Regions from separate parts of the Undibacterium sp. Ji50W genome, predicted to be linked through region 2. Evidence: predicted binding sites of a transcription regulator. Region 2 holds the regulator's gene; each other region holds the start of a gene.
What was found. Region 2 encodes sigma-54, which starts transcription at its own class of promoters, with help from an activator protein. Its sites were predicted from a motif close to TGGCANGNAANCTGCTTT; they were not measured.

Region 1 (4,813 bases), on a different contig from region 2:
ACTGGCATAGGGGTAGACCCTGGCCAGGCAATGCAGGTAATCATCGGCTGCGCGTTCTATCGGCGTGTCGGCATTCTTGCCTATGTTTAAACCCAGTACACCTTGTTTATCTTGATAAAAGCGTGATGCCTGCACGTTACTGACAAAGGCATCCACCCCGCCGTTATTGAAACCCATGCGGTTGATGATGGCTTCTGCCTGGGGCAGGCGAAACATGCGCGGCCTGGGGTTACCCGCTTGTGCGCGCGGCGTTACCGTACCGATTTCAATCGATCCAAAACCCAGTGCTGCCAGACCATCAATGCAGGCACCATCCTTGTCCAGACCGGCAGCCAGGCCTACAGGATTGGGAAAGCGTACACCCATGACCGTGCGTGCGTCATCAGCGGGTTTGCGACCAAACATGCCAGCCAGGCCCAGTTTGCTGGCACCTTGCAGCGCGGGTAAAGTCAGGTGATGCGCATTTTCCGGATCCATTGCAAACAGGGCAGGGCGGACCAGGGAATAAAGAAGTTTCGCGGACATGAAATTATGAAGGGAAGAAGAAGTGAAAAAATAGTGGTGACGAACGTGGAGGATGCAGTGGCCTGCACGAGACGATCAATACAGCATCATGCTTCGCGCAATGTCTGCCAGCGCCCCTGCATCAAGGCATCTAGTGGACGGAAATTGGTTTTGTAAGCCATCTTGGGGCTGGCCGCAATCCAGTAACCCAGATACACATACGGCAGCTTTAACAAGCGGGTTTGCTCTATCTGCCACAGCACATTGTAGGTGCCGTAAGATGCAGATACATCGTCCGGATCATAAAAGGTATATACCGATGACAGGCCATCAGTCAGCACATCGATAATGCTGACCATGCGCAAGACCTGCTGTTCATCCCTGAACTCCACCAGGCGGGTATTGACCCGGCTTTGCAGTAAAAATTGGGCATACTGGTCGCGGCTGTCATGGTCCATGCCACCACCGGCATGGCGCTCGCCCTGATAGCGCTGATAGAGCTCATAGTGTTCTTGTGCATAGCTAAGGCTGGTGACGCGTGCCGTCAGCTTGCCGTGTTTTTTCCAGGCGCGCCGCTGGCTGCGATTGGTTTCAAATTCCTGCACCCGTATACGCACGGGCGTGCAGGCCTGGCAGTTATCGCAATGCGGTCGGTAGATAAAGATGCCGCTACGCCGGAAACCACTCTTCACCAGTTCTGAATACGCATCTGCATTGATCAGATGCGCAGGCGTTGCCACCTGCGAACGCGCCTGCAAGCCTTCCAGATAACTGCAAGGGTAGGGCGCTGTCGCATAAAATTGTATGCTGGCGAAAGGTAGTTCGTTAAGTTGGGTCACAGACTGATCTTGTTGGTGATGGTCCAATCGGTAATGGCTGGCAGGGCAGTGGCATGTTCCAGTCGGCGCAAAAACTCGCTGCGTGCAATCGGTTTTGCGCCCAGAGATGCCAAATGTCCTGTCTCTTGCTGGCAGTCTATCATTTTCACGTCATGTTCACGCAAGAAAAATACCAGGTGGCTCAGGGCAATTTTAGAGGCATCCGTGACCCTGGCAAACATGGATTCACCATAGAACATGCGCCCTATGCAAACGCCGTAAGCCCCACCCACCAGTTCCCCGTCCAGCCACACCTCTGCCGAATGGGCATAACCCGCTTTGTGCAAATCACAATAACCGGCCACGATGTCTTCAGAAATCCAGGTGCCTTCCCGGTCCTTGCGTGGCGCGGCACAGGCGCGCATTACCTGTTCAAAGGCAGTGTCAAAGCGTAGCTGCCAGCGGTCATCTTTACTGATCTGGCGCAGGCGCTTTTTCAGGCTGGCGGATACCTTGAAGTCTTGCACTTGTAACACCATGCGTGGATCGGTAGACCACCAGAGTATCGGCTGCCCCTCAGAAAACCAGGGGAAAATGCCATTCCTGTAGGCATACAACAGGCGGCTGGCCGATAAATCGGCTCCGGCTGCCAGCAAGCCTGCCGCCCCGTCTTTTTCTGTCAGCGCCGTGCTGGGGTGAGGGAAGGGACTATCTGCTTCCAGCCAGGGTATCACGTTGCCATTCCATCGTGATGCACCAAAAAAACGCCATTTTTTAGTGCGGGGTGATGCCCCGCTAACTCATCCAAACTTAAATTCTTCATTAAATCAATCACTTATCAATTTGCACTAAATTGGAACGTATTTTGCTTTATTGGTGCGCCATTTATATAAATCTGCACTTTTATTGGGAGAATTTTTGCATGACTGCACAAAATAGTAGCGCCGATGCATTGTTTATCTTGTTGGGCGCCATCATGATTCTAGCAATGCACGCCGGTTTTGCGTTTTTAGAATTAGGTACAGTACGCAAGAAAAACCAGGTCAATGCCCTGGTCAAGATTCTTGTTGATTTTGCCGTATCCACCATTGCCTATTTCTTCGTGGGCTATACCGTCGCCTATGGCGTACAGTTTTATTCCGGGGCCGAAGTGCTGGTTGCCAAAAACGGTTTTGAACTGGTCAAGTTCTTTTTCTTGCTGACCTTTGCCGCCGCCATACCCGCCATTATCTCAGGTGGTATTGCAGAACGGGCAAAATTTCACCCACAACTGATTGCCACAGCCTTGCTGGTAGGTGTCTTGTACCCTTTCTTTGAAGGTATCGCCTGGAACCAGCGTTTTGGCATACAGGCCTGGCTGAAAATGGCATTTTCTGAAGAATTCCATGACTTTGCCGGTTCTGTCGTCGTGCACGCTTTTGGCGGCTGGGTTGCCTTGCCCGCCGTCTTGTTGCTGGGCGCACGTCGGGGCCGCTACATGAAAAACGGTGCCATTGCCGCCCACCCGCCATCGAGCATCCCTTTCCTGGCGCTGGGCGCATGGATACTGACAGTAGGCTGGTTCGGCTTCAACGTCATGAGCGCACAAACTCTGGACAAAATGAATGGCCTGGTGGCCATCAATTCCCTGATGGCCATGGTCGGCGGCACCCTGGTGGCATTCTTGATGGGCAAGAATGACCCTGGTTTCGTCTATAACGGCCCGCTGGCCGGCCTGGTGGCGGTCTGCGCGGGTTCTGATCTTATGCATCCGCTGGGCGCGCTGGTCACCGGCGGCATTGCCGGTGCCATCTTTGTCTGGATGTTTACCTGGACCCAGAATAAATGGAAGGTCGATGATGTATTGGGTGTCTGGCCCCTGCATGGCTTGTGCGGTGCCTGGGGCGGTATCGCTGCCGGCATCTTTGGCATGAAGTCTTTGGGCGGCCTGGGTGGCGTCAGCCTCATGTCGCAACTGCTGGGCACGTTGATGGGTGTGGCGATTGCTTTTGTCGGTGGCTATGTCATCTATGCCAGCCTGAAGCAGCTGATAGGCATACGCCTGGACCCGGAAGAAGAGTTTGAAGGCGCAGATTTATCGATACACAAAATCTCTTCCACTGCCGAACGCGAAACCAGTTGGTGACGACGAAAAAAATGGGCGATCAATTCGCCCATTTTTATGCCTGCGCCCGGTTCAGTTGCGCATATCAGTCACCATTAGCCCCGATTAGCCATGATCAGCCATGCCGTATCGGCTTAAAAATATCATGCGCATGCACCTCATATTGCCCACCCTGTTTCACCTGCGCCAGGTTGGCAAAGAAAAATTTTAACGTATGCGTCGTGGTAGGAAAGGCGATGTCTTCCCAGGGGATCTGCTCTTCAGAAAATAGCGCCACTTCCAGGCTTTCCACGCCTGCCGCATAATCCAGGTCAAGCAGGGTGGCGCGATAAAACAGATGCACCTGATGTACATGTGGCACGTTCAGAATCGAAAACAGTTCATGCAACTTGATATGGGCACCAGCTTCTTCCTCGGTTTCGCGCTGCGCAGCCTGTGACGTGGTTTCATTGTTTTCCATAAAACCGGCAGGCAAGGTCCAGAAACCCAGGCGCGGCTCAATTGCACGCCTGCACAGCAAGACCTTGGTCACACCGTCTTCTTCCCATACCGGAATAGAGCCAACCACCATCTTCGGGTTTTGATAGTGGATAGTGCCGCAAGCCGGACAGACAAAACGTTCACGGGTGTCATCAGCAGGAATTTGCAAGACGACTGGGGACGCACATTCAGAACAGAATTTCATGAGAAAAAGAGTGGAAATTGGCGAATCCTCAGAGTGTAACACCTGTCCACCCAACTACCGCAATAGTCCGAATCCCATAAAAGGATTGCGCAGAGCAGCAAAACAATGTATAGTTTCATTCTTCAGACGCGGGGTGGAGCAGTCTGGCAGCTCGTCGGGCTCATAACCCGAAGGTCGTAGGTTCAAATCCTGCCCCCGCAACCAAGTATTCAAGCCCTTGATCAGAAATGATCAAGGGCTTTTTGCTTTGCTTCATTCAGAGTAAAGTAAAATCGGTAACTATTAATAGAACGAAAGTAGTTGCCGTTGTACCCACGGGAACTCAACACCTCACTTATCGATTTCTCTCACTAATGGAATAAGGCTGGCAATGCGCAATCATAATAATCTGAACAAAAAAGCACCTGGCCGCCTGACTAAAATAATCCCTGTCATCACTTTGTTTGTTTTAAGCATCACATGTCATCACAATACAAGTGCTGCTGATATGAATCAGTTACCTGCTTCTGTATTTGAGCCGACTTTTGTGACGACCGAAGGTGACTTGGAAGCCGGTAAAGTGTTTGTTGCGACTTTACCGACCTGTAAAGAAGCATTGCTGGTGTCAGCACTGCATTTGTTTGGCCCTGCGGGCGGAATGAGCAAACAGAGTACCGGTAATCAAATTGCGGATTTGGTTAAGCACATCTCGTTGATTGATAT
Region 2 (4,813 bases):
GCCCATGTAGGTACCGATTTGCCCCGGTGCACGCGACAGGAAATAACCTCCCCCCACATCCGGGAACAGGCCGATATTCACTTCCGGCATCGCCATCTTGGTACGTTCCGTGACAATGCGCAGGCGGCAGTCATTGCCGGCCTGGGCAATGCCCATGCCACCACCCATGACTACTCCATTCATCAGCGCGATATAGGGCTTGGGGTAAAAATGGATTAAATGATTTAGTGCATATTCTTCAGTAAAAAAGTCTTCCAACAGGGCAGAGTCTCCCATGGGGGTTGCAGTACCCACGTCATAAAAGAAACGTATATCGCCCCCTGCACAAAAAGCCTTTTCGCTACTGCCGTGAATGAACACCGCACGCACATTGGCATCGTCTTGCCAATCCAGCAAAATCGTGGTGAGCGCGCGCACCATCTCCAGCGACAATGAGTTCAGCGCCTTGGGCCGGTCCAGGGTGATATAGCCTATGTTGTTCTTGACAGAAGTGAGGACAAATTCGCTCATGGTCATTGGCTATGCAGTAGAGAATGAAGCTGCTATTTTAGCTTTGTCAGCGATGCGCGTCACGGGATGTATAAGTATATGAGGAAACAGTGCAAGTAAAGCATGCTCCTTGCAGTTGCAGTTGCAGTTGCAGTTGCAGTTGCAGTTGCAGTTGCAGTTGCAGTTGCAGTTGGGTTTGACTTTGGGGTTGTTTTTGAATTTAGCAATTCCGATGTGTCGACGCCGTTTGTGCGGTACAGAAAATGGAAATAGAAGAGCCGATGTTTGAGCGTAGCGAGTTTCGGATCTTCCCATTTTTTGTACCGCACAAACGGGAACCCCGCAGGGGCGACGACGCCTCGGTCGCCTTCTTTTGCTTCCTTTTCTTGGCGAAGCAAGAAAAGGGAGTAGCTGCCGGGCTACCCCCGGCTGGCAATCTTAAATACTGTGGGTAAGTACATAAAAGCTAAACACGTAAAACAATGCCGACCTGACATTAAATCAGACCGTGGTATGCCAAACGTTGCTAGATCGCCGGCCCGCTATATTCCTGCCTACGTAGGAAGGGAAGTAATACCTGTACAGCTTGTCAGAGGGCAATCCATTTAGTGATTTGAATATATGATTTATTTCAAACCATTCACCCAACAAAAAAGGACGCTTTTCGCGTCCTTGTTTTGGATACCCGCAACCCGAAGGCAGGGGTGGTGAGTCTTATGAAGCCGATGCCGGATCAGGTATGTGCTTGATGGCGTCGTGCTGATGGTTTTGTATCTTGTCTTTGTGCTTGATGACCTGGCGATCCAGTTTGTCTACCAGCGTATCGATCGCAGCATACAGATCATGCGCCAGACTTTCTACATGAATATCTTTGCCACTGATATGCAGATTAATGTCGGCTTTGTGTCGTTTTTCCTTTTCCCGGAGCTTGTCCACCGTCAGGATGACGGCGATATCAATGACCTGGTCGAAATGTCGCCTGATACGTTCTAGTTTGGTATGTACATATTCACGAATTGCAGGAGTTACTTCGACGTGATGTCCACTGATGGTGAGATTCATACTGTGCTCCTATAGTGATGTTGCTTGCTGTAACGATAAGCTCATTGCTGTCTTATTGCCTTGAGCTAAATCATATATAGCAATTCAAACTGTGATTACAAGGACTTGCTTACAAAGATTTACGCAAACTCACTGGGGGGATTTTTAGGGCTTCACGGTATTTGGCAACTGTCCGTCGGGCAATTACCATGCCCTGTTCACCCAGCATGTCTGCAATTTTGCTATCAGAGAGTGGGCTTTTCTGGTCTTCTGCTCCTATCAACTGCTTGATGAGTGCGCGTATCGCGGTGGAAGATGCTTCTCCCCCTGTTTCCGTCGCGACATGGCTGCCGAAAAAGTATTTCAACTCAAACATGCCGTGAGGGGTCAGCATGTATTTTTGAGTTGTTACACGTGAGATAGTGCTCTCGTGTAATCCTAGTGTATCAGCAATTTCGCGCAAAACAAGGGGGCGCATGGCGACAGCACCATGTGTGAAAAAATTGCGTTGTCTTTCAACTATTGCTTGTGCAACGCGCAAAATGGTGTCGAAACGTTGCCGCATGTTCTTGATGAGCCAGCGCGCCTCTTGTAGCTGTGAGCCGAGTCCGCCTTCCCCCCGATTTTGCTTCATGATGTTGGCATACATGCTACTGACCCGCAATTTGGGCATGACATCCTGATTCAGCGTGACTTGCCAGCCATTGCCTGATTTTTTGACGATGACGTCTGGTACCACATAATCCGATTCATCGACTGCAAAGTCGATACCCGGACGGGGTTTGCACAGTCTGATGACAGTTTGTGCGTCGCGCAAATCTTCGTCGTCGCAGTCGAGAATTTTCTTGAGTTTGGTGAAGTCTCTTTGTGCAAATAAAGTCAGTTGCGTTTCGACAATCTGCAAGGCCAGCCTGCGTGTCACGAAAGCAATGTTAGGCAGGCGTTTGATTTGCAGGGCCAGGCATTCAGAAGGTGTGCGAGCGCCCACACCGGCCGGGTCGAAGCTCTGCAGCATGTTCAGGGCAAATGCCAGCTCTTCTGGCTCCACGCACAACTCCAGTGGCAGGCTGGCATGGATTTCATCCAGGGTTTCTGTCAGGTAGCCATTGTTGTCAATGGCATCAATCATCAACTCGACCAGGGCGCGGTCACGCAGCTCGCGCAGGTTAAGGCGCATTTGTTCCTGCAGATGTTCACGCAGGGTGATGTGGGCAGCACCCAGTTGCGGGCGGCCATCTTCGTCATCGCTGCTTTTGCTGCCATGATGCACATCATCAAAACTCCAGTCCTCTTCACTGGCGCTGGTGGCTTCGTTGCTGACGGCGCTATCGGCATCACCCTGAACTTCCGTGGTGCTGTTGCTTTCTTCGCGGGATGCAGGGGCTTCCATCCCTGCATCGGCGGCGGTGCTACTGGTATTGATGGCGCCATCGGCCAACAGCCGCACGGCATGGTCCAGTGGATCATCCACACGCTCCAGCATGGGATTTTCGATGAGCAGGGTTTCCAGCTCCTGGTGCAATTCCAATGTGGACAATTGCAGCAAGCGTATAGATTGCTGCAATTGAGGCGTCAATGCCAGATGCTGGGATGTGCGTAGTTGCAGGCTTTGTTTCATGATGATTCCCGTCACATCCGGAAATGTTCTCCCAGATAGACGCGACGCACGGATTCATTTTGTATGATGTCGTCTGGCTTGCCGCTGGCCAGTACAGCGCCCTGATTGATGATGTAGGCATGATCGCAGATGCCCAGGGTTTCACGCACGTTGTGGTCGGTAATCAGCACGCCGATACCGCGCTCCTTGAGGAAGCGCACAATACGCTGGATTTCAATCACGGCTATCGGGTCAACACCGGCAAAGGGTTCATCCAGCAAGACGAAGCGCGGATTAGTGGCGAGGGCGCGGGCAATTTCTACCCGCCGGCGTTCACCGCCTGATAGTGACAGCGCCTGGTTTTCCCTGATCTTTTCAATCTGCAAATCGGCCAGCAAGGCGTTGAGTCTTTTGACAATGGATTTTTCTGAAAGAAATTTTCCATTGGCATCTTTTTGCAATTCCAGTACGGCGCGGATATTGTCTTCTACCGTCAGCTTGCGAAATACAGATGCTTCCTGCGGCAGGTAAGACAAACCCAGCACGGCTCTCTGGTGTATCGGCAGTTGTGAGATATTGACGGCATCGATCGTGATGTCGCCGGCGTCGGATGGTACCAGGCCAACGATCATGTAGAAAGAAGTGGTTTTGCCAGCGCCGTTCGGGCCCAGCAAGCCAACCACTTCGCCGCTTTTCACTTCCAGTGAGACGTCGCGCACCACTTGGCGCGCACCGTAGCGTTTTTGCAATCCCTTGACGAGCAAGGTACTAGGCGTGGCAGTCATTTAATTGGTCTGTTTGGGTTGCAGGGTGATTTTGACGCGGCTAGGACCATCTACATGCTGGCCCGTGGTTGAATTGGTACCGACCGCGATATCATTTTTACTGTCATAGGACAGGTATTCCCCCTCCTGTTCCTGGGTGACTTTCTTGCCTTCCAGGTAGCGAACTTTGGCTTTGGAGATGAACTTGACGATTTCTGTCGTCTGATTGTATTCAGCACGTTCGGCTTCTCCTTCTACCCACAGATCCGTGCCGCCATCACGTTTTTGCCGGAAGCTTATTTTTTTGTTGGCACCGCCAGTCAGCACGACAAATTCATCACCGTTTGGGGCTTCGGTGACGACGGCTTTTTCTGAATTGACGATCAGGGTGCCGCGCACCAGTTGCACGCCTTTGGAGAGGACACGTACGCTGTTTTTTCCGTCTATTTCAGAATAGCCGGCTTCTATTACTGTTTCTTTGAAACTGTCAGCTTTTTCTGCACTTGCAGGCGTGTGTACTAAAGCAAAACAGGCCAGTCCCAGGCATGGGCCAAGGGAGCGTGTCAATTTCATATTTTTCATTGGCAAATATCGCTTTCTCTATTTGGATGGTGTGGAGGGCGCAGATTCACGTTTCTTCAAGTGAATTCGCACCTTGCTCAGCAGGGCCAGATGCTGGGTGGAATTGTTGGCCTCCATGCCGATGGCTGTGGTGTCCACTTTTCCTGTTTTGACGGTGACGTGTTTGTCGGTTTTGACAATATCATCGTCGGGTAATAACAATAGATAATCGGTTTCCAGTCGCATGAATTGCGAGCTGAGGCCTTCTGGCCTTTCCATACTGACATTGTCATACAGGCGCACTTCATCGTGTTCACGCTTGGGTGTGATCACCATGGATTTTTGTGATACCACGGCCAGG
Region 3 (4,813 bases), on a different contig from region 2:
AACCGCGCTCCTGGCCAGCAATGCCACCGCTTGTTCCAACGTCCAGATAGTGTATTCCGCTCGCCTGCAATTCGACGCTGCGTCGTATATCGTCGCGATAATAAGAATTGCCACCGTCGATCACAATGTCACCCTTGGCAAGCAGGGGTAGCAAGTCAGCTAGAACGCCGTCGACCACTGCAGCGGGTACCATCAGCCAAATTGCCCGGGGAGGTGATAGAAGTCGCACCATATCTTGCAATGACGTCGCGGCGCTTGCCCCATCCTTCTTGGTTTGAGTCATCGCCAACTCCTGCGGGTCATGTACCACGCAGTCATGACCTTTGGCCAACAGGCGCCTGACCATGCCCGAACCCATCCTGCCTAAGCCTATCATGCCGATTTGCATTTATTATCCTGAATTGTTGGCGGATACCTAAGTGCTATAGACTAAGCCGATGCGTGCCGTCCATCTGTTCGTTTGCACACAGATAGCAAAGAGTTCAATGCACATGATGCCTGGATAAGATCCTATGCGGATTCCTATGCATATCCTATGGATATCCTATGATATATATGGCTTTTTTTCGGGCAGGCTATCGGTGCCTACGGAAGGATGGTTTATTTCCCGACTGCATGCTCACTTACTGCAGCAAGCTATGAGTACGGGCTGGCGAAAGCGCTTGAGTTTAGATGGACCTGTTTCCAGCGTTAAAGCACTATGCCGTCAACAAGAAGCGCAGGGTTTTTGGCAGGGGGAAGAGGGGGGAGGTATTCATAGCTTATTGACTGATTTTGTATCGCTGTATGATGCAGATGAAATTTGCGAGGGCTAAATGTTAAGCGAGCTCATTTTTGGCCGCATGCTCAAAAGCAGCGTTTTTTTGCAAAAGACCCACATCACAAAAGCTTATCAGACGGTATCTATTCGCAAGGACAGGTAGATGACACACCGATTGAGTTTGAAAAAGAAAAAGGCCCTTGATTATCAAGGGCCTTTTTAGCTTTTTATATTCTTGGCGGAGAAGGGGGGATTCGAACCCCCGGTAGGGATAAACCTACGCACGCTTTCCAGGCGTGTGACTTAAACCACTCATCCACCTCTCCTACTACATTCGCAGTCATTTGCCGTAACAGCGAAGTCCGCTATTCTAGCAAAATAAAATTCAACATGGAAGCTTTTTTCTTTTTTGTTGAAAAAGACTTAAGCACCCAGCCACGGCAGGCCAAGTTGGCACCAGCCGCCTATGGTTTTCCTGTGGCTGTCGCTGTCTTTGTCACCTTCAAAGCCTTGCAGGATGTCAAAGCAATTGGTGTAGCCATTTTCTGTTGCCAGTTTGGCTGCATGGCGCGAACGCACGCCAGAGCGGCAAAGGAAAAGAACGGCTGTGGTTTTGTCGGGTACTGCAGCTTGCAACTGGGTCAGGAAATCGGGGTTGGGTACGCCGCCAGGGTACAGGCTCCATTGCACGGCCTGGTGTTGTGATGGGCTGATGTTGACACGGCCTACCCAGTCACGTTCAGCATTGGTGCGTACATCCACCAGCAACACACTGCTATTGTTTCGCAATAATTCAAAAGCTTCTTGCGGCGTAACTGCGCCGGCATAATTCATGGCTTGTTCCTGGCCGCGCTGGCGCGCTGTCTGAAGGTGATCCGTGGTGGGCATATTGGTCTCCGTGCGTTGTTGCTGAATGAGTTTTAGTCTCTAGTCATTAGTGTATATTAAATCGGGACTCTGCTTACCATAGCCCAGTGGAATGATGAGCCCGGACTCTTCTGCCTGTGGACTAAACTCGGTTGGGGACACCAGGCCAGCTTGCGGATGCTGCCAGCGTATCAGCGCTTCCGCACCGATGATGTTGCCTGTTGCATTGACTTGTGGCTGGTAGTGCAGGACAAACTGGTGTTGGGCCAATCCAAGACGCAGATCCGCTTCCATGACGGCGCGGGCATTGACGATGTCGAGCATGTCAGGGTCAAAGAAGCGGAACAGGTTACCACCGCTGGCTTTGGCTTCATGCATGGCGACTTCGACTTGCTTCAGCAGTTCTTCTGCATTGTCACTGTGTTTTCCAAAAAGGGTAATACCGATACTGGCGCTGCTGTGATGCTGCTGCGGTATTCCAGATGTTCGAGGTCATACGGCTGATGCAGGTCAGAGAGAATTTTGGCGGCGATCATTTGTGCTTCTATCGCGACCTTGCGTATGTTGTTGCTGAGATCGTCCTGCATCAAGACAAAGTCGTCACCGCTGTGACGTGCCGGCGTATCACCTCAGTTCTTTTTTCTATGACTTTTTTCAGGCTGCGTTTCTGCGCGCGTGCTTCCAGCAGTAGCCGGACCAGATAAGCCAGCATGGCACTCAAGATGAGCTCTACTATATAGTTGAACAGCATGTCTTGCCTGACGGTGCCCGATGCATGTGCTAATTTTGCGGCAGGTATGCCATCACGACTCCAGTCGCGCATTTCCGGGATGAGCGAGAAGCTGGTGAATAGGGACAGTAGAAAAGTCGCTACGGTAAACAGCAGGGGCCTGGTAAAAAATGGGCGTAAATATGCATGATGATCAATGAATGTGGCGGATGACGCACTTGAGAATGCCGCGCAATTGCAATAGGCGAAAGCCTGTGGGCAGAAACTTCGATTGAACAGTCAGGCGAGCTGACAATAGCGATTCAATAAATGCGCGTCAATCTCATTGCTTGAATGTAGTCGAACGATTGATACTTGATTGATACCGATCAAATGACGAGCATCCGTATACTTTCTGTGGGACGAATTGAATAAGATTCAAACCCTTAACCAGCGTGGGTGACTTGGGCAAAGAATCATCCCAGGGGCTGCATTTGAAACATGCAATAATTGCAAATAAGCGAGTGCAATGGCGTTACAGCAAAGATGCTCCAAAAATGTGCATAAAACCGCATTTCAAATATAAATGCATTAAATTGGTGCGTTTAATGGAATTTGCACCAAATTGGGTCGCTTTGTTATTTGTTTGCTTGCAGCAAGACTTGGTTGTGCACAAAGAAAACGCCACAAAAACAAGCATTTAACAAATTTCAAATTTGAATATGCTTTGGCTGGTTGATGGCATGGATTCTGCTATCATCTCTCACTGAGTTTAGCCGCCAGTTGAATTCAAGAGTGGATGAGGTAGGACTGTTCACTCGTTCTTGGTTGCTGGCAGGTGCAGGGCTCAGCAATTTCCGAATTTATTTTTAGCTCTATTTGAGGAGTTTCACATGGCAATGACAGCCGCAGAAGTCTTGAAAATGGCGAAAGACAACGAAGTTAAGTTCGTTGATTTTCGCTTTGCTGATACCCGAGGCAAAGAACAGCACGTAACTGTTCCAGTTTCCCAGTTCGATATCGATAAATTCGAATCTGGCCACGCATTTGACGGCTCGTCCATCGCTGGCTGGAAAGGTATCGAAGCATCCGACATGTTGTTGATGCCCGATCCTAATACTGCCAATATCGATCCTTTCTTCGAAGAAACGACATTGTTCATGCAATGTGACGTCATCGAGCCATCCGATGGTAAAGGGTATGACCGCGATCCACGTTCCATCGCCAAACGCGCTGAAGCGTATCTGAAATCTTCCGGCATCGGTGACACCGCTTACTTCGGCCCAGAGCCAGAATTCTTCATTTTTGACAGCGTGCGCTGGAAAGTGGACATGTCCGGTGCCTTCGTCAAGATCGACTCTGAAGAAGCATCCTGGACCACAGGCGAAAAACTCGAAGGCGGCAATACTGGCCATCGTCCTACCGTTAAAGGTGGTTATTTCCCGGTTCCTCCAGTCGACAGCTTCCAGGACATGCGTTCTGAAATGTGTCTGATCCTGGAATCCCTGGGTATTCCGGTTGAAGTGCATCACCATGAAGTGGCTGGCGCCGGCCAAAACGAAATCGGCACCAAGTTCTCTACTCTGGTAGAACGCGCTGACTGGACACAAAACCTGAAATACGTAGTCTGGAACGTAGCACATACCTACGGTAAGACAGCGACTTTCATGCCTAAGCCTATCGTTGGCGACAACGGTTCTGGTATGCACGTACATCAATCCATCTGGAAAGATGGCAAAAACCTGTTTGCTGGCGACGGCTATGCCGGTTTGTCTGATTTCGCCCTGTACTACATCGGCGGCATTATCAAACATGCAAAAGCATTGAATGCGATCACTAATCCAGGTACCAACTCTTACAAGCGTCTGGTTCCAGGTTATGAAGCACCGGTTAAACTGGCGTACTCTGCCCGTAACCGTTCTGCTTCCATCCGTATTCCTTACGTTGCCAATCCAAAAGGCCGTCGTATCGAAACACGTTTCCCTGATCCACTGGCGAATCCATACCTGTGCTTCTCTGCATTGATGATGGCAGGTCTGGACGGCGTTCAAAACAAAATCCATCCTGGCGAAGCAGCAAGTAAAGATCTGTACCATTTGCCGCCAGAAGAAGATGCATTGATCCCGACAGTCTGCGCTTCGCTGGAAGAAGCACTGAATGCATTGAACAAAGATCGTGAATTCCTGACACGCGGTGGTGTGTTCAGCGACAGCATGATTGATGCGTACATCGACTTGAAAATGCAGGAAGTACAACGCTACCGCATGACGACTCATCCAGTCGAATTCGACATGTACTACTCTCTGTAATCAGGGTAAAAACCAAAAAAAGCGGGGGCAACCCCGCTTTTTTTGTTACAAATGCTGATTTCTTCGTAATTGTGTTGCAGCGCTGCATCGCATACACTACAAGTCCGTGATTGATTATTGCTTTAATATGAATCGACTATTGTCAGCTTTCATCCTCCTGATTGGTGT

Region 1: the regulator sigma-54 is predicted to act here: its motif matches at 2,177-2,194, upstream of ACO0K9_RS18395 (ammonium transporter).
Region 3: the regulator sigma-54 is predicted to act here: its motif matches at 3,076-3,093, upstream of glnA (type I glutamate--ammonia ligase).

Annotation. Positions count from the first base shown of each region.
Region 1 is NZ_JBMPOX010000014.1:19,202-24,014, forward strand. It holds gene ACO0K9_RS18380 (quinone-dependent dihydroorotate dehydrogenase) at 1-525, opposite strand, end outside; gene ACO0K9_RS18385 (arginyltransferase) at 612-1,343, opposite strand; gene aat (leucyl/phenylalanyl-tRNA--protein transferase) at 1,340-2,056, opposite strand; gene ACO0K9_RS18395 (ammonium transporter) at 2,245-3,447, shown strand; gene ACO0K9_RS18400 (NUDIX hydrolase) at 3,542-4,111, opposite strand; tRNA gene ACO0K9_RS18405 (tRNA-Met) at 4,239-4,315, shown strand; gene ACO0K9_RS18410 (hypothetical protein) at 4,551-4,813, shown strand, end outside.
Region 2 is NZ_JBMPOX010000024.1:53,974-58,786, forward strand. It holds gene ACO0K9_RS24125 (enoyl-CoA hydratase/isomerase family protein) at 1-510, opposite strand, end outside; gene ACO0K9_RS24130 (hypothetical protein) at 613-762, shown strand; gene hpf (ribosome hibernation-promoting factor, HPF/YfiA family) at 1,204-1,551, opposite strand; gene ACO0K9_RS24140 (RNA polymerase factor sigma-54) at 1,661-3,148, opposite strand; gene lptB (LPS export ABC transporter ATP-binding protein) at 3,160-3,912, opposite strand; gene lptA (lipopolysaccharide transport periplasmic protein LptA) at 3,913-4,464, opposite strand; gene lptC (LPS export ABC transporter periplasmic protein LptC) at 4,492-4,813, opposite strand, start outside.
Region 3 is NZ_JBMPOX010000017.1:115,643-120,455, forward strand. It holds gene gnd (phosphogluconate dehydrogenase (NAD(+)-dependent, decarboxylating)) at 1-388, opposite strand, end outside; gene ACO0K9_RS20735 (hypothetical protein) at 525-815, shown strand; tRNA gene ACO0K9_RS20740 (tRNA-Ser) at 997-1,086, opposite strand; gene ACO0K9_RS20745 (rhodanese-like domain-containing protein) at 1,184-1,648, opposite strand; gene ACO0K9_RS20750 (EAL domain-containing protein) at 1,688-2,005, opposite strand; gene ACO0K9_RS20755 (hypothetical protein) at 2,023-2,214, opposite strand; gene ACO0K9_RS20760 (hypothetical protein) at 2,214-2,450, opposite strand; gene ACO0K9_RS20765 (hypothetical protein) at 2,792-3,040, shown strand; gene glnA (type I glutamate--ammonia ligase) at 3,230-4,645, shown strand; gene ACO0K9_RS20775 (DUF4124 domain-containing protein) at 4,773-4,813, shown strand, end outside.